DNA from 2 places in the Stenotrophomonas sp. YJH_SMC_79 genome. Region 2 is predicted to be linked to the other one. Evidence: riboswitches for the same ligand, from Rfam matches in the RefSeq annotation. Region 2 holds a riboswitch; the other holds the start of a gene.
The links. A riboswitch is a leader RNA that binds a small molecule or an ion and turns the genes downstream of it on or off. The one in region 2 is predicted to bind cobalamin.

Region 1: linked by a shared signal. The riboswitch ahead of AC5P57_RS18200 (epoxyqueuosine reductase QueH) and the one ahead of btuB (TonB-dependent vitamin B12 receptor) in region 2 are both predicted to bind cobalamin.

The regions. Positions count from the first base shown of each region.
Region 1 is NZ_JCAFRK010000005.1:127,219-136,176, forward strand. It holds gene AC5P57_RS18180 (helix-turn-helix domain-containing protein) at 1-748, shown strand, start outside; gene AC5P57_RS18185 (DUF1028 domain-containing protein) at 1,161-2,114, shown strand; gene AC5P57_RS18190 (RpoH suppressor) at 2,211-4,058, opposite strand; gene AC5P57_RS18195 (aspartyl protease family protein) at 4,276-5,073, opposite strand; cobalamin riboswitch at 5,335-5,549, shown strand; gene AC5P57_RS18200 (epoxyqueuosine reductase QueH) at 5,712-6,398, shown strand; gene pncA (bifunctional nicotinamidase/pyrazinamidase) at 6,455-7,081, shown strand; gene purU (formyltetrahydrofolate deformylase) at 7,152-8,003, opposite strand; gene AC5P57_RS18215 (LysR family transcriptional regulator) at 8,118-8,958, shown strand, end outside.
Region 2 is NZ_JCAFRK010000006.1:221,190-230,147, reverse strand. It holds gene AC5P57_RS20460 (MBL fold metallo-hydrolase) at 1-12, opposite strand, end outside; gene AC5P57_RS20455 (NAD(P)-dependent oxidoreductase) at 174-812, opposite strand; gene AC5P57_RS20450 (LysR family transcriptional regulator) at 921-1,850, shown strand; gene AC5P57_RS20445 (class I SAM-dependent methyltransferase) at 1,847-2,638, shown strand; gene gph (phosphoglycolate phosphatase) at 2,703-3,371, shown strand; gene btuB (TonB-dependent vitamin B12 receptor) at 3,540-5,381, opposite strand; cobalamin riboswitch at 5,498-5,720, opposite strand; gene AC5P57_RS20430 (histidine phosphatase family protein) at 5,864-6,442, shown strand; gene AC5P57_RS20425 (TfoX/Sxy family protein) at 6,575-6,937, opposite strand; gene AC5P57_RS20420 (GAF domain-containing protein) at 6,934-7,416, opposite strand; gene bioD (dethiobiotin synthase) at 7,484-8,170, shown strand; gene AC5P57_RS20410 (aminotransferase-like domain-containing protein) at 8,242-8,958, opposite strand, start outside.

The sequences.
Region 1 (8,958 bases), on a different contig from region 2:
CCAGTACGACGCCGGCACGCGCCGGTTGTGGCTGCCGGACTACCTGGAGCCGGGCCAGCAGGCGTTCCAGATGGCGGCCGAGCTGGCCCTGCACGGCTACCTGCCGCAGATCGATGCGGTGGTGGCACGCGCCGGCTTCACCGATGAGGCACGCATCGCGCAGGCGCGGATTGGCTTGTCGAATTACTTCGCCGGTGCGTTGGTGATGCCGTACATGCGCTTCCTGCGGGCGGCCGAAGCCAGCAGCTACGACATCGAACTGCTGGCGCATCAGTTCGGTGTGGGCTTCGAAGCGGTCTGCCATCGGCTGAGCACGCTGGCACGGCGCAGCGCGCCCGGGCTGCCGTTCTTCTTCATCCGCGTGGACCGCGCCGGCAATGTGTCAAAGCGTCATTCGGCCACCGATTTCCATTTCTCGCAGGTGGGTGGTTCGTGCCCGCTGTGGATCGTCTACGAGGCGTTCAACCAGCCCGGCCGCATCCTGACCCAGACCGCGCGCATGCCCGACGGGCGACGCCATTTCTGGCTGGCGCGGCAGGTCAGCAGCGGGCCGGTCGGACATGGGCAGCCGCGCAAGACCTTCGCCGTGGCGCTGGGCTGCGATCTGCAGCATGCCGAACGGCTGGTGTATTCACTGGGGTTGGACGTGCAGAGCCCGGGCAATTCGGTGTCGATCGGGCCAGGTTGCCGGGTGTGCCCGCGCGAGGACTGCATGCAGCGCGCGTTCGCGCAGTTGCCGGGGCGATAGGGTTGGTTCGGCAGGGCTGCGCCCTGCACCTGCTTCAATCCAAGGCAACAGCAAAAGCAACAGCGGGCTTTCCGTGGGATGGCGGGGTGGATCCGGTTGCGGGGGACGCCGTAAACCCGTCCTTGGGGGCTTGGCCGCGGCATCCATGCCGCGGACACCCCCGCAACCGGACCCACCCCGCCTTCGACAGTTTCCCGCTGCTGTTGGTGGGTGCTGACCGTTGGTCGGCACGCTGCTCTTGGTGGGTGTCGACCTTGGTCGACACGGTAGATCCACGCCATGCGTGGATGCTCTTCGATGAATGTTCGAAATATTCGATTCCGATGGGGTTCCATCCACGCATGGCGTGGATCTACTAAACCTTTCGTGCGTAGGCTGCATCCCATTGCAATGCCCGCCCTGGAGACACCCCATGTCCTTGCTGCGCTCTTGCCTGGCCCTGCTGCTTGCTGCCACCGCCGCGCCGGCGTGGGCGACCTTTTCGATTGCGGCCTGCAATGAGGCCGGCGACTGCGGGGTGGCGGTGGCTACGCACAATCTGGCAGTCGGGGGCGTGGGGGTGCCGTGGGCACAGGCGAAGGTGGACGCGGTCGCCAGCCAGTTCGAGACCAACCCGACCTATGGCTCCAAAGGCCTTGAGCTGCTGGCCAAAGGACGCACGCCTGCGCAGGTGCTGAAGCAGCTGCTGGATGAAGACGGCAACTTCGATGGCACCACGCTTGCCGAACGACAGGTCGGACTGGTCAGCGCACGCGGCGGCAATGCGCAGTACACCGGCGCTACCGCGCAACAAGCGGATTGGGCAGGTGCGCAGGGTGAGGGGATGCTGAGCGTGCAGGGCAATGGGCTGGCCGGGCCGGAGGTGCTGGCCACGATGCAACGCGTCTTCGCCACCTCACGTGGGCCGCTGGCCGCGCGCTTGTTGGCGGCGCTGGAAGCGGGTCAGGCAGCGGGTGGTCAACGCAGCGGACAGTGGTCGGCGGCGCTGCTGGTGCGTACGCCCGGGGGCGACTGGCAGGACACCGACCTGCGCGTGGACGCCGACCCACATGCGGTGGCGAGGCTGCGCGAGCTGTACGACATGCGTCTGTCCAACGAGGCGATCATCCGCGCGGAGGAACGTTGGCAGACAGGTGATGTGGCGGGTGCGCGCGCGGCGCTGGCAACGTCGTTGTCACTGGCCCACGGCTGGGACCGCACCTGGGCGCGTGCTGCGCGCCTGGCCATGCGGCAGGGTGATACCGCGCTGGCCCGGGAATACCTCGCCGGCCTGCGCGCGCTCAATCCGGGCTGGGTGAAGCAGGAGCTGGCGTTGCCGTTGTATGCGCCGTTGCAGGGCGATGCGGTGGTGGAGCCGTGGCGATGAGGCAACGCAGGGGTCAGATCCGTTTTCCGTAGGAGAACGGATCTGACCCCGATTCGGGATGCATCCACGCATGGCGTGGATCTACCGAGGACCGGCTCAGTAGATCGGCGTCACCTTCATCTGCGGCAGCGGACGCGGTGCGCCGTCAGTGAGGTCCGGGCCCAGGTCCTCCCAGGTGCGACCCTGCTCGACCATCACCCCCCACAGCTGCTGCGAGGCCAGCCGCTTGTCTTCCGAGCCCAGCTTGTACGACGGCGGGGTCGGTTCACCGCGGGCAACCATCGAGTACGCCGCGCGGTAGGCCAGCACCTGCTGCGCCGGGTCATCGGTGCGCGCTACCTCCAGCGTGTAGCGCTGGTAGGCCGAGGCCAGGTTGCGCCAGCGGATCCAGTAGTGGTTCTCGAACGAGAACGAGCAGAAGCGCGCACCGGCCAGGCTGCCCTTGTCGGCGATGCGGGTCAGCACCTCCTGCGGCATGTCCAGGTTCATGCCACCTTCGTCGCCCTGCAGGCTGACATGCACGATGCGGTCGCGGTAACCCGGTGCGCGCGCCTGCAGCAGATCGCGCCAGTTCTGCATGGTCGCCACCACCGCGAACAGGAAACGACCCAGTTCGGCAGCGGCCAGCGGCGTGGCGATCGACTGGTAGGTGCGCTGCCAGCCATGCCGGTTCTCGGTCGGCAGGAACACCGCATGTTCCAGCGCCTGGCGGCCGCTGCTGCCATGACTCACGTCGTCGGCGTGCTGCGGGTAGACCAGGTTGATGGCAAAGGTCGGCCAACGCGGCAGGGCCGCGTCGAAGAGGTGGATCGGGAAGTTGCTGCTGATGCCGCCATCGGAGAACCAGCAGATGCGGAAGGCGGTGATCACCGGGCCGCAGGCCTGCCCGGCGCTGGTCAGCCCTTCCATGCTGTCGGCCACGTTGTGCTCGGGGTCGGCCGCCGGCGCAGTCGGCTCGCAGCGACGCTCGCGGCGCGAAGGTTCGTGCAGCGGCACGGCGCTGATCAGCAGCGGGAAGCTCAGGCTCATGCGCGTGGCCACCAGCACCGGCAGCTGCGGGCCCGGCGGCAGGTGGTAGTACTGTCGTCCCTCCACGTCCAGCGGCGGTCCGGCCTGCGTCACCAGCCACTGCACCACGCTGGCCGGGAACAGCTGCTCGAACTCCTCGCGCAGGAACCAGAACTGCGCGCCACCCAGCGGCAGCGTGCGCGGCTCGTTGTGCGACACGCAGGTGGTGATCATCTGCAGGCTGATCGCATGCGGGCTGTCCGGTTCGCCGGCATAGCGCGGTGCGTCGTGCAGGTCCGCGAAGGTCAGCGGGGCATCCAGCGGCTTGCCGGACAATTGCTGCAGGCACGTGTGCAACCACTCGGTCAATGCCGGCTTGCGCGCATCGCGGCCGAGACCGCTGCACAGGCCCAGCAGGTTGCGCCGTGCCACCCGCGCGACCCGCAGCGCGGCACCGGCAACGCCCGCACCGTAGGCGCACAGCAGCGACGGCAGCAACGTGGCGGCCACGCCGCTCCAGCCGCCGCCCCACCAGCCCAGGCCCAGCAGCAACGCCAGCGACACCAGCACCTCAAGCGGCGCGATCTCGAACACCGCGATGGCCAGGCACAGCAGCTTATGCGGCAGGCTGGCATTGCCGGTCAGCACCACCAGCAGCCGATACGCCGCACGCGCACCGCGCGCCGGCTGGAACAGGCTGTAGATGAAACCGCGCCGCGACAGCTGCGTCGACACCGCCGACAAGCCGCCATAGCCCGCGTCGCCGGGCAGGTGCTCACCGGCCTGCTGGCGGCGATCACCGCAGGCCGCCGCAGCCGCCACCGCCGCGGCGATGGCGCCGGCCGAGGTGCCGCCGATGCTCTTGAAGCGATACTCGCGGGCCAGCGCCAGTACCGCATTGGGGTACACGATGCCGCTGGTGATGCCGCCTTTCATGACCAGATCGCAGTACTTGTCCGCCACTATCCTGCCCCCGCTGACTGTGCCCGAGATGCCATCCGACGCTACGGATGCAGTATGACGCGAAGCCTTCTCACCGCCTGAGAACCCGCCCACGGAAGCGCCACTGGCCGCCTCCAGCGGTACATGGCGGCAGCATGAAACCGAGGCATCCACGCACGGCGTGGATCCACCGCTCAGGCCCGGCCGGCAATCAACGCTGCTGCGGACAGAGCGCCACGCGCTTGCTGCCCGCATCGATCAGCACCACCGCGTCCTGCAGTGCGTGCGCGCCGATCACCGCCTCCGGGTAGTGATCAGAGACGCGCACGTCGAGATTGCGAAGCGTCAGGCCACCGACCACCAGCGGCACGTCCAGCCGTGCCCGGCCGCTCTGGATCCGGCCGTGGCTGAGGGCCAGTGGTTCGCCCGCGACAACCGTGCCGCTGGCTGCACGCTCATGGAGTGCAGCAGGCAGCACCAGCGCCACGTTTGCGCCGGTATCCAACTGTGCTTCGGTCGTAACCGTGCCGATCTGCACCGGAATGCGGAAGGCCCGCGTGTAAGCCAGCGTGCCCGGCTGCCCCGGCAGCAATCGATGGTCGCGGCGAAAGCGCAGCCGCTTGCGTGGGAAGTCGAGCAGCAGCAGGCCATCGTCGAAGAAATCGCGCGCCAGGATCCCATCGAAGGCGGCGGCCTCGGACTGTCGGGCGTTGTAGTCGCGGGTGATCGCCACCACGTCCTGGCGGCGCACGCCACCAAGGGCGAGCGCATCGAAGCGGACCGTAGCGGCATCGGCGGTGCGCACGCCATCGGAATGAGAGGCGGTGCCCCCCATTGGCAGATTCAGCGCGCGCACCAGGCGGGTATCGGCACGTGCCACACCACTCGCACCGGTATCGACGGCGAAGCGGAACGTACCTGCGTCATTGACCTGCACCTGCAGGTAGATGCGCCCATCGACAACCTCGAACGGAACATCGATGACGGTTTCACCGGGCGCAGTGGCCAATGCACATGCCGGGCCAGGTGAAGGCAGTGCATGGGCCCATCCGGAAAGGCAGAGCAGCCCCATCGCCCATACGGGCAGGCAGCGCCGCCTGGCACGGGTCGGGGCAGTTGGATGCCCGGTGCGGGCGTGTGGGTGCGTTGCGGCAAGACTGTCCATGGGCAGGGTTCCAAGCGGTCCTGCAGCATGGATGCGCCACGGGCCCGCACGGTTGCACCCTGCGGACCTTGACCATCGCCGCCAACGGGTTCACCGTGCACACGCCGAAGGTATCCTTCCCGACGTTTCGATAACGGGATGGATTTAAACGGGAATCCGGTGAAGGCGCCTCGCGCGCCCATTCCGGAGCTGCCCCGCAGCGGTGAATGGAAACGAATCCTGCCAACAGCACTGGGCACATGCCTGGGAAGCGGCAGGTAGTAGGTGGGCTGCGGCCCGTGTCCATCAGCCCGAATACCGGCCACGGCCGGGGGACACGACCGTCCCCTGATTCGACCTGGACTCTCCGCGGGGAGGGTGCCGGGGCCGCCGTTGTCCTGCGCGTGCAGGCAGCGCGGCCGCGCGCGTCCTTTTCACGGTATCCGGCCCGCCCTGTTCCACCCACGCGCTGATGCATGGGCCACCGTCGCTGCCGGCGGTCCATGCGGTACCTGACGATGACCGATCTCCAACGCCCCACCCTGACCCTGCCCGCCGACGGCAAGCGCCTGCTGCTGCATTCGTGCTGCGCGCCCTGTTCGGGCGAAGTGATGGAGGCGATCACCGCCTCCGGGATCGACTACGCGATCTTCTTCTACAACCCCAACATCCACCCGGTGAAGGAGTACGAGCTGCGCAAGCAGGAGAACATCCGCTTCGCCGAGCAGCACGGCATTCCCTTCATCGATTGCGACTACGACACCGACAACTGGTTCAGCCGTGCGCGTGGCATGGAGAACGAGCCCGAGCGCGGTATCCGCTGCACGATGTGCTTCGACATGCGTTTCGAGCGCACCGCGCTGTACGCGCATGAACACGGCTACGACACCATCAGCTCGTCGCTGGGCATCTCGCGCTGGAAGAACATGACGCAGATCAACGACTGCGGCATCCGCGCCGCATCGCGCTATGAAGGCCTGCAGTACTGGGACTACAACTGGCGCAAGGGTGGCGGTGCCAGCCGCATGATCGAGATCAGCAAGCGCGAGCAGTTCTACCAGCAGGAATACTGCGGCTGCGTGTACTCGCTGCGCGATGCCAACCGCCATCGCCGCGAGAACGGCCGGGAGCGGATCAGGATCGGCCTGCTGTACTACGGGCAGGACGCTGAGACGCCGCAGGGCGATTGACCTGCGCCGCCGGGGCGGCCACGCTGGTCGCCCCCTTGTGATGTAGTGGATCTGCCATGACCGCCCTGCCCGCCGATGTCGCCCTGCTGGTGATCGACCTGCAGCCGGACTTCATGCCCGGTGGCGCGCTGGCCTGCGACCAGGGCGATGCGCTGGTGGCACCGATTGCCGGACTGCTGGCACAGCGCCGCTACCGCACGGTGGTGGCCACCCAGGACTGGCACCCGGCCGGCCACGCCTCCTTCGCCAGCCAGCACCCCGGCAAGCGTCCGTTCGAGACCATCCTCCTGCACGCGCAGCCGCAGACGCTGTGGCCCGACCATTGCGTGCAGGGCAGCGATGGCGCCGCGCTGCACCCGGGCGTGGACTGGACCGTGGCCGACCTGATCCTGCGCAAGGGCACGCGCCAACAGGTGGATTCGTACAGCGCCTTCCGCGAGAACCACGGCCCCGATGGCGAGCGCCCGGCCACCGGCCTGGCCGGCTGGCTGCACGAGCGCCGCATCCGCGAAGTGCACGTGTGCGGCCTGGCCCGCGACTACTGCGTGCTGTGGAGCGCGCAGGACGCGGTGAAGTCCGGCTTCCGGGTGAAGTTCCTGTGGGAGCTGACCAAACCGGTGACCGAGGCCAACGACGCAATGGTGCGCGAGGCGCTGGGGAAGGCGGGAATCGCGATCGCCTGACCGACATCGGTAGTGCCGGCCGCTGGCCGGCAACCCCGGGATCCCTGCTGTTGCCGACCCGCGGCCGGCACTACCGGAACACCACCGTGCGGTGCCCGTTGAGCAGGATGCGGTGCTCGACATGCCTGCGCACGGCACGCGCCAGCACCAGCGATTCGGTGTCACTGCCCAGCCGCACCAGCTCACGCGGTGCCATGGCGTGGTCCACACGCGCGACGTCCTGTTCGATGATCGGACCTTCGTCCAGATCCTCGGTGACGTAGTGCGCGGTGGCGCCGATGATCTTGACCCCGCGCGCGTGCGCCTGGTGATAAGGCTGCGCGCCCTTGAAGCTGGGCAGGAAGCTGTGGTGGATGTTGATCGCACGGCCCGCCAGCGCGCGGCACAGCGTGGGCGACAGGATCTGCATGTAGCGCGCCAGCACCACCAGGTCGATGCGCTCGCGCTCGACCAGGTCGATGATCTGCTGCTCCTGCACCGCGCGCGTTTCCGCGTTCACCGGCAGATGATGGAACGGCACCTGGTAGGACGCGGCCAGCGGCGCGAAGTCGGCATGGTTGGACGCCACTGCGGCGATGTCCACCTTCAGCTGGCCGCTGTGGGCACGGAACAGCAGATCGTTGAGGCAGTGCCCCTGCTTGCTGACCAGCACCAGCAGCCGCGCGCGGCGTCGGCCATCGTGCAGCTGCCAGTCCATGCCGAAGCCTTCGGCGAGCGTGGCCATGGCCGTGTGCACGGTCTCCAGCGGCAGGCTGGCGTCGCGGTCGAAGTGCACGCGCAGGAAGAAGCGGCCGCTTTCCTCATCGCCGAACTGCTGCGCGTCGAGGATGTTGCAGCCGTGGTCGAACAGAAGGCCGGACACGCGGTAGACGATGCCGGTGCGGTCGGGGCAGGACAGAGTAAGAATGGAATCGGGGCGCATCTTCCGAGTGTAGGGCAGCGACCTGCCTGCCGGATCGATGGTCTCCGATGCAACCGAACTGCTTGGTTCAGTCCCAAGCGATACTTGGGCGTCCCCATGGCAAGCTGGTCGGTCATGAACCTGTTGCAACTGATCCGCAGCTTCACCCGCACCGCAGAGACCGGCAGCATTGCCGCCGCGGCCCGCATCCTTGGCATCAGCGCCACCGCAGTCGGCCAGAACATCAACCGTCTGGAGGCCCATCTGGGCGTACGGTTGCTGAACCGAAGCACGCGCCAGCTGGCCCTCAGCGAGGCCGGTGCGCTGTACCTGGCCCAGGTGCGCCACATCGAAGCCGACCTGGCACGCGCGCAGGCCATGGTCACCGCCGGCGACATCGAACCGGCCGGGCCACTGCGCATCGCCAGCAGCAGCGCGTTCGGTCGCCACGTGCTTGCACCGTTGCTGCCGTCGCTGCAGCAGCGCTATCCACAACTGCAGCTGGAGCTTCGCCTGACCGACCGCGCCGTGCAGCACGGGCCGGAAGCGGTGGATGCCAGCATCCGCATCGGTGCGCAGCTGGAGGACGGCGTAGTCGCACGGCAGCTGGCGCGCGTGCCCTTCGTGTTCTGTGCCTCACCGGCCTACCTGACGGCACACGGCACCCCGCAGCAACCCTCCGACCTGGGCAGCCATCGTGGTCTGCTGCACCGCTTCCCCACCGATGGCCGACCATTGCGCTGGGGCCTGCTGAAGGACGGCCAGCGCGTGGACGCCGCGCTGCCACCGAGCATGGTCTGTGATGACATCGATGCGCTGGCGACGCTGGCGGCGGCCGGTGCCGGCATTACCCGGCTGGCCGCATTCGTGGCCGAGCCGTACCTGCGCGATGGCCGCCTGCAGGCGGTGTTCGGCGCCAACACCGCGTGGCGCCCGGAACCGATGGAGGTCTACTTCTGCGTCAGCGACCGCCGCG
Region 2 (8,958 bases):
AGCGGTGCGCATTGGGAATTCCTCGTGTCGGATGGGGAGCGGAGCGCGGACTATGCCGGGCGTCCTTGCCCGGCCCGCTGCGGGCCGTCGCAAGCGACGTTGGCAACGGCTCCTGCCGTTGCCTTCGGCTCTACAGCTGGGTAGCGCCGGGCCATGCCCGGCGGACGCCATGATCAGTACGCGGCCGTGATGATCTGCTTCGGGTACTGCTGCGCTTCCAGCTCGGCGACGAACGCGGCGCCGTAGTCGGCGTAGCTGATGCGGCTGTGGCCGCTGGCATCAGCGAGGAAGGCCTTGGGCTGCACGCGGTACTGGCCGCGCTCTTCGCCCGGGCCGATTTCGGCGGCCGGCGAGAAGAAGGTCCAGTCCAGGTCGTCCACCGCCTGCAGGCGATTGAAGGCTTCACGATGGGCCAGCGCGTACGGCTTGTAGGCCTCCGGGAAGTTGGGGGTATCGACCAGCTGCACGCCCGGCGCGACTTCCAGGCTGCCGGCGCCACCGACCACCACCAGGCGCGGTACACCGGCCTTGCGCGCGGCGACGGCCAGCTGCGCGGCCACTTCGCCGACGCGGCCGATGTCATCGCCCGGACGCGGGCCATAGGCGCTGGCCAGCACGTCGTGGCCGGCGATGGCGGCGACCAGGGCATCCTGGTCATCCAGCGAGGCGATCACCGGATGGGCACCGGCCAGTTCGGCCGGAAGATCCTGCGCGCTGCGCACGATGACGGTGAGTTCGTGGCCGTTGGCCAGCGCGTGGCGGGCGATCTGGCGGCCGATGTTGCCGGTGGAACCAACGAGGGCGATCTTCATGGCAGGACTCCGTGGGGTGGTATGGGGTGGGAATGGGGCCACTCTAGGCCGCTGCAGTCGCTCGAAAAACAGCGTATAACGCGCTTGTTTGTTGCATGGATCGAGCATATGGACCGATTGACCGCCATGACCGTGTTCGTCGAGGTTGCCGAGCGCGGCAGCCTCACCGCCGCCGCCGAGGTGCTGGACATGTCACGGGCGATGGTCACCCGCTACCTGGCCGAGGTCGAGGGTTGGCTGGGCGCGCGCCTGCTGCACCGGACCACGCGCCGGGTCAGCCTGACCGGCCCCGGCGAGGCGGCGCTGGTGCGCTTCCGGCAGATGCTGGCCATCGGCGAGGAACTGCACGGTGAGCTGGCCAGCGACGATCCCGAACCGCACGGCACGTTGCGGGTGACCGCCAGCGTGTCGTTCGGGCAGAGCCACCTGGCGCGGGCGGTGGCCGCTTTCGTCGCACGCCACCCGGCGGCGCGCATCGAACTGCTGCTGGTCGACCGCACCGTGAACCTGGTGGAGGAGCGCGTGGACCTTGCGGTGCGCATCGCCCGCCAGATCGATCCCAGCCTGATTGCACGACGGTTGGCCACCTGCCGCTCGGTGTTATGCGCGACGCCGTCCTACCTGCAGGCACGCGGTACGCCTACCGCACCGGAACACCTGGCCGCGCACAACTGCCTGACCCATCACTACGTGGGCAAGAGCTTGTGGCAGCTGCACCGCGGTGGCCGTTCACTGTCGGTGGCGGTGGGCGGCAACATCAGCGCCAACGAAGCCTCGCTGTTGCTGGAAGCGGTGCGTGCCGGCGCCGGCATCGCCATGCTGCCGACCTACCAGGTGGCGCCGCTGCTGCGCAGTGGCGAGCTGATCGAACTGCTGCCCGAATTCAGTCTGGACGAACTCGGCATTCATGCCGTGTACGCATCACGGCGCCAGCAGCCCGCTATCATGCGGCGATTCCTGGATTTCCTGGGCGAGTGTTTCGCCAGCCCGGCCTTCCAGGATCTGGATTGGCGCCCACCGGGCAAGGAGAACACATGAACCATGGACAGGCCTTGATCGACCACAACCGTGCTGCCTGGGACCGCCAGGCCAGCGAAGTGCGCGAATGGTCGCGCCCGGTGGAAAGCTCAACGATTGCCGCCGCGCGCGATGGCCGCTGGCAGGTGCACCTGACCCCGCGCGCGCTGCCGCTGGACTGGCTGGGTGATGTGCGCGGCCGCCGCATCCTCTGCCTGGCCTCGGGCGGTGGCCAGCAGGCCCCGGTGCTGGCGGCGGCCGGGGCGGAGGTGACCGTGTTCGATCTGTCCGATGGCCAGCTCGAGCAGGATCGTCAGGTGGCGGCGCGTGATGGCCTGCAACTGCGCACGGTGCAGGGCGACATGCGCGATCTGCACGCCTTCGCCAACGACAGCTTCGATGTGGTGTTCCACCCGATCTCCAACCTGTACGTGCCCGACGTCCGGCCGGTGTGGACCGAATGCCGCCGCGTGCTGGCGCGCGATGGCATGCTGATGGCCAGCTTCTACAACCCGGTGCTGTTCGTCGGTGCGCGCGATCCGCAGCTGGATGCACAGGGCCTGATCCGGCCGCAGTACGCCATTCCCTATTCGGATCTGGAAGACCTGCCACCGGCCGAGCGCGAGGCGAAACTGGCACGGGGCGACGCACTGACCTTCGGCCACAGCCTGACCGAACTGATCGGTGGCCAGCTCGATGCCGGCTTCATCATCGATCGCTTCATGGAAGACTGGCAGCCGCAGCCGCGTTTCCTGATCGACCGTTACCTGCCCACCTTCCTGGCTACCCGCGCGCGCCGGATCGGCTGAGGCGGATCGGCGCAAAAAACAGCGGCGTACAATGGACGGCCCCACGTCATGCAGGTGCCGTCCCTTGTCGTATCCGTATCCGCTGGTCGTGTTCGACCTCGATGGCACGCTGGTCGACAGCGCTGCCGATATTGCCGAAGCGCTGAACCGCACGCTGGAGGACATCGGCGTGGCGCGTGTGCCGGAAGCCACCGTGCTGGGCTGGATCGGTGACGGTGTGGGCCGTCTGGTCGAACAGGCGGTGCAGGCCGCCGGCCGCGAGGTGGACTTGGCCGAGGTGATGCCGGTGTTCATGGTGCACTACCGTGAGTGCCTGCTGCGCAGCCCGCGGCTGTTCGATGGCGTGGGCGAAGCGCTGGCGCAACTGCGTGCGCGCAACGTGCCACTGGCGATCTGCACCAACAAGCCTGAAGCACTGGTGCCGCCGCTGCTGCAGCACCTGGGTATCGGTGATGTATTCGCGCTGGTACTGGGGGGAGATTCGCTGCCGCAGCGCAAGCCCAGCGGTGAGCCATTGCGGTACATCGCCGCGCACTTCGGGCTGCCGGTGGAGTCCTGCCTGATGGTGGGTGATTCGTTGACCGACTACCGCGCCGCCGAAGATGCCGGCATGCCGATCGCACTGGTGCGCTACGGCTATCCGCGCGGCCTGGACCTGGCCACCGCGCATGCGGTGGCGGTGATCGACGACCTGCGTGAACTGCCGGGGTTGCAGGACTGCTGCAACGGATGACCCCGGGTCGATGCAAGGGGTAGTGCCGGCCGCTGGCCGGCAACCTGGAATGCGTTGCCGAAGATCACGATGTTGCCGGCCAGCGGCCGGCACCACCATGACCATCGCGGTCATTTCGTCTGGCAACGCATGCTCTGCCTGGCGCCGGGCGATGCCCGGCGCGCTCCTTCATTTCGGCTGGTAACGCACGCTCAACTGGTACTCACGGCCGGGCTGGTTGAACCACGCCACGGTCTCATACCTGCGGTCGAACACATTGGCGGCACGTGCCAGCAGCGACCACGACGGCGTCAGCGCGTACTCGGCGCGCAGATCCAGCGTGCCGTAACCTCCCACCTTCACCATGTTGGCGGCATCGTCGTAGCGCTTGCCGGCACCCTGTACGGTCAGGCCGGCGCGGAAGTTGCCGAAGCGACGGTCGATGTCCAGGCGCGCGGTCTGCTGCGCGCGGCGTGGCAGCCAGTTGTCGAACTGGGTGCTGCCGCCGGTGCGGTTGCGCGGGTCGGTGTAGCTGAGCTGTGCGTTGATGTCGAAGCCGGCCAGCAGCACGCCGCCGGTCAGTTCGGCACCGCGGATGCGGGACTTCTCCACCTGCTGCATCTTGAAGGTCGCCGCATCGTAGGTGATCAGATCATCGATGCGGGTTTCATACACATCCAGACCCCAGTGCCAGCCCTGGCCCTGCTGCGAAACGCCCAGGTTGGCACTCTTGGATTTCTCCGGGTTCAACGTAGGCACGCCGCTCCACGGGTCGTACAGATCGCTGAAGGTCGGTGCCTTGAACGCCGTGCCATAGCTGGCGTTGACGCGCAGGCCGTGGCCCAGTTCCACGGCCCAGCCAACGCTGCCGGTAGCGTGGTTGCCGAACTGCTGGTTGTCGTCGTTGCGTGCGCTGGCCTGCAGCTGGTGGCGTCCGAAGCGGCCCTGGTACTGCACGAACACGCCGGTGTTGCGGCGACTGTCGACGAGGTAACCCGCGCTGCTGCCATCCAGGTTGTCTTTGCTCCAGTCCACGCCTGCGCTCAGCAGCTGGCCCTCCGCCACGCCGAAATCGCCCTGCAGCGAGGCGCTGTCGCGATGGGTCTGTGCGCTGCCACGTGCACCGAAGTCGCCGAAGTTGTCCGACTCGTTGTCACTGCGGCCGACGTTGGCGGTGAATGCCAAGCGCTCGGACGGGGTGTAGCGCACCTTGCCGGCCAGCACCTGCTGGCGGGTTTCCGAATAGTTGTAGTAGCCGTCGTAGTGGTTCTTGCCGTCGGCGCGCAATGCGCTGCCTTCCACGTTCCACTGGTCGTTGAAGCTGTAGCCACCGCGCAGACTCTTGGACAGGTTGCGGTAGCCGTCGCGATCGGGCTCGTCGGCGAAACAGCCGGTGAACAGCGTGGCCGAGCCGCGGCAGGCATCGATGCCATCGGAATGCTGGTAGGCGATGTCGGCACCGAACCAGCCGCGTTCGCTGCCACCACCAATGCCGCCGCTGGCTTCGCGCAGCCCGTTGCTGCCGCCGCCGAGCTGGAAGTGCGGGGCGAAATCGCCCTGGTTGCGACGGGTGAAGATCTGGATCACGCCACCGATGGCGTCGGCACCGTACAGGCTCGACTGCGGGCCGCGAACGATTTCGACGCGTTCGATCTGCGCCAGCGGCAGGTCCTGGTACATGGCCAGGCCGAGGTCGGCGCTGTTGATGCGCACGCCATCCACCAGCACCACGGTGTGGCCGGAATTGGTACCGCGCAGGAACAGCGAGCTCTGCTTGCCGAGGCCGCCGGAGTTGGTCAGGTTGATACCGGCGCGGCCACGCAGCAGTTCCTGCAGCGAAGTGGCCTGGCTGGATTCGATCTGCGCGCGGTCGATCACCTGTGCCGGCGCGATGCTGTCCTGCAGGGCGATCGGGGTGCGGGTGGCGGTGACCAGGATCTGGTCGAGCGCGGTGGTGGCCTCGCTGGCCTGGGCCAGCGCGGGCAGGGCGGCCAGCACGGCCAGGGACAGCATTCGGGACTGCAGCTTCATGGGGGGACTCCAGGTGCCACGCACGCCCGCGTGGCGAAGGGGAGGAGCCGCGAAGGCAGGCACGCGCCGACGCCGCAGCGCGCGCCACGGTCATCCAGCGCCATGCCCACCGCATCGCGACCTGAGGCTTCCGGGCCGGTCTCCGGGCTCGCCGCCGGGTGGCGCGAGGCCACCGTCCAGGCGCCTTCCCATGCCTGTGGCACAGTGGCGTTGTTGCCTGGAACTGACGTGCTTACCGTTGCGGGGGCAGCGCCGGCCTGGCGTGGAATCACGCGTCACCGGCTTCCCGTTTCAACCTGCCGGCCGGGGCCGCAGGTCACCTGGAAGTGCGCGCAGTCTACGGCATCGCAGGCAGTGCCGTTGCGTCGCGCCTGCACGACTGCCTTTGCTGTGCCTTTAGAATGGTTGCTCGATCCCGTGGTGCCGTTGCCGATGTCCGCCCGTTTTCCGCTGTACCTGCGTTGCCCGTCCGGGACGCGCGCATGATCCTCGACCTGGTCCGCCATGCCGGCAACGGCCGTGATGAATACCTCGATGGCCGCAGCGACCCACCGCAGCTGGCCGGCCTGCCGAAGGAGCTGGTCGAGGCCTATGCCGGGCAGCGCTGGGAGCGGGTGGTCAGTTCGCCGCGGCTGCGTTCGCTGCATACGGCCATGGCGCTGGCCACCCCGCGCGGGCTGGACGTCGAAGCGGACGAGGAATGGGAAGAGCTGGATTTTGGCGACTGGGACGGGCAATCGCTGTTCGACCTGCCGGAAGATGCGCTGGCCGCCTTCCACGCCGATCCGCATGCGTTCCCACCGCCGAACGGCGAGAGCTGGGGGCATTTCGAGCGGCGCATCGCGCGCGCGCTGGATCGCCTGCTGGATGACGATGACCCGGTGCCGACGCTGGTGGTCAGCCACGGTGGCCCGTTGCGCATGGTGCTGTCGCAGGTCTGCGGCCTGCCGATGTCGCTGTGCTGGGCCCTGCGTATCGACCACGGCACCCGCCTGCGGGTGTGGCTGGAGCGTGGCGAGGTCGGGCTGGTGGGTGAGCTGCTGGAGCTGCAGCAGCCTTGATCGCACTCGCCGGGCATGGCCCGGCGCTACCGATCCCGCATCACAGCGGTAGTGCCGGCCGCTGGCCGGCAGCTTCAGGACCGATGAAAAGACCATGCAGTTGCCGGCCAGCGGCCGGCACTACCGGTGCAGTCAATCCTCGTCCGCGTCCTCGGTCACGCTGTCCTCAGCGTCATCGTCGGCATCGAAGCGCTGCTCATGCACCGGGCCCGAGGCCGGGCCGGCTGCCTTCAGCGGATGCGCAGCGATGCGCGCTTCGTAATCCTGCACCAGTGCTTCACGCTGTGGCTCGCTCAGCTCCTGCCAATGGCAGTCCAGCAACGCGCCTTCCAGCGAGTACAGCAGGTTCAGGCTGGGCTTGAAGCCGGCGCGCTTGACCTTGACGAAGGCGCCGACGGCTCCGATCGCGACCAGGTCGTCGCGGCTGCGCAGGCCGACCTGGCGCAGCCACGCCGCACTTTTCGGGCCGATGTTGCGCAGCTTCGGCGTGCTCATCCCAACGCCTCGACGAACACGCGGGCGATGGCTTCCAGGCCGGCCTGATCTTCTGCGTCGAAGCGGCCGACCTTCGGGCTGTCGATATCGAACACGCCGATCAGTTCATCGCCGCGCAGCAGCGGCACCACCAGTTCCGAGCGCGAGGCCGAATCGCAGGCGATATGGCCGGGGAAGGCGTCGACGTCCTCCACGCGCTGGGTCACGCGCTGGCTGGCGGCGGCTCCGCACACGCCCTTGTCCAGCGGGATGCGCACGCAGGCCGGCAGGCCCTGGAACGGGCCGACCACCAGTTCCTTGCCGTCGTACAGATAGAAGCCCACCCAGTTCAGGTCGGGCAGGGCATGGTAGACCAGCGCAGAGAGGTTGGCCGCGTTGGCGATGCGGTCGGACTCGCCGTAGACCAGGCCACGGGCCTGTTCCAGCAGCTGGGCGTATTGTTCCGGCTTGCTGCCGGTGAGCGAGGCATTGGCGAACATGCCAGCAGTCTAGCAAGCGCGCCGGGCCGGTGATAATGCACGCACTGTTGCCCTGCTGGAGCCCTTGATGCCGTTGCCCACCCCGCTGCCGCCAGCCCTCTTCGTTACCGGCACCGATACCGAGATCGGCAAGACCGCGGCAAGCACCGCGCTGCTGCATGCGCTGCGCCGGCGTGGCCTGCGCGCGGTTGGCATGAAGCCGGTGGCCAGCGGCAGCGAGGATCTGGGACAGGGCCTGCGCAACGAGGACGCGCTGGCGCTGCAGGCAGCCAGCTGGCCGGTGCCGGACTACGCCGATCTGAATCCGTATGCGCTGCGGCAGCCGCTGGCACCGGAGCTGGCCGCTGCCGAGGACGGCGTGCAGGTGGAGCTGGCGCCGATCGTGGCCGCGTTCGAACGCCTGCGCGCGCAGGCCGACATCGTGGTAGTGGAGGGCGTCGGTGGTTGGCTGGCGCCGGTCTCGGCCACGCTGGACCAGCTCGACCTGGTGCGCGCACTGCGGTTGCCGGTGCTGCTGGTGGTGGGCATGCGGCTGGGCTGCGTCAACCATGCGCGGCTGACCGCGCAGTCGCTGCAGGCCAGTGGCGTGGAGTGCCTGGGCTGGATCGGCAACCACATCGACCCGGCCATGCAGCGCCAGGACGAGAACTTCGCCACGCTGCAGCAGCGCCTGCCGATGCCGTGCTGGGGCCGGCTGCCACATCTGCCGGGTGCGGGCGGTGCACAGCTCGCAGTGCACCTTGGCGATGGCTGAGGGTAGTGCCGGGCGCTGGCCGGCAACTGCTTCGATCCGGTGATCCCGATGTTGCCGGCCAGCGGCCGGCACTACCGTGCTGCAGACGCCAGCTCCCGCGCGATCGCGCCCAGCCGCTCCACCGCCCCAATGAAGCGCGCATCCAGCGTCTGGCAGCACGACAGCCGCAGGCAATGGCGATACCGCGCGCCACGTGAATACACCTGGCCGGGCATGAACACGATGTCCTCCTGCAGCGCACGCTCAAACAGTTCGCGCGTATCGATGCCCGGCAGTTCCAGCCACAGCAGGAAGCCGCCCTGCGGTTCAGTGGCGCGGGTGCCCGCCGGGAAATGCTCGGCCACAAGCTGGCGCAGCCGTCCGACCTGTTCGCGATACAGGCGACGCATGCGATGCAGGTGGTGCTCGTAGCTGCCCGCTTCCAGATAGGCCGCTACCGCGTCACCCAGCAGCTGCGGCTCACCACCGGTGGACTGGAACTTCAGCAGTGCGATGCGTTCGGCGAAGCGGCCACCATCGAGCCAGCCGATGCGATAGTCCGGCGCCAGCGTCTTGGAAAAGCCGCCGACCACCATCACCCAACCGTCGCGATCAAACGCCTTCAGCAGCGGCGCCGGCGGCTCGCAGAACTGCAGCTCGGCGTACACCGCATCCTCGATCAACGGCAGTTGGCGTGCATTGACCAGCTCGGCGAGGCGTTGCTTGGCGTCCATCGGCATGGTGCAGCCCAGCGGGTTGTGCACGGTCGGCATCACCACCAGCGCGGCCAGCGATGTGTGCTCCAGCAG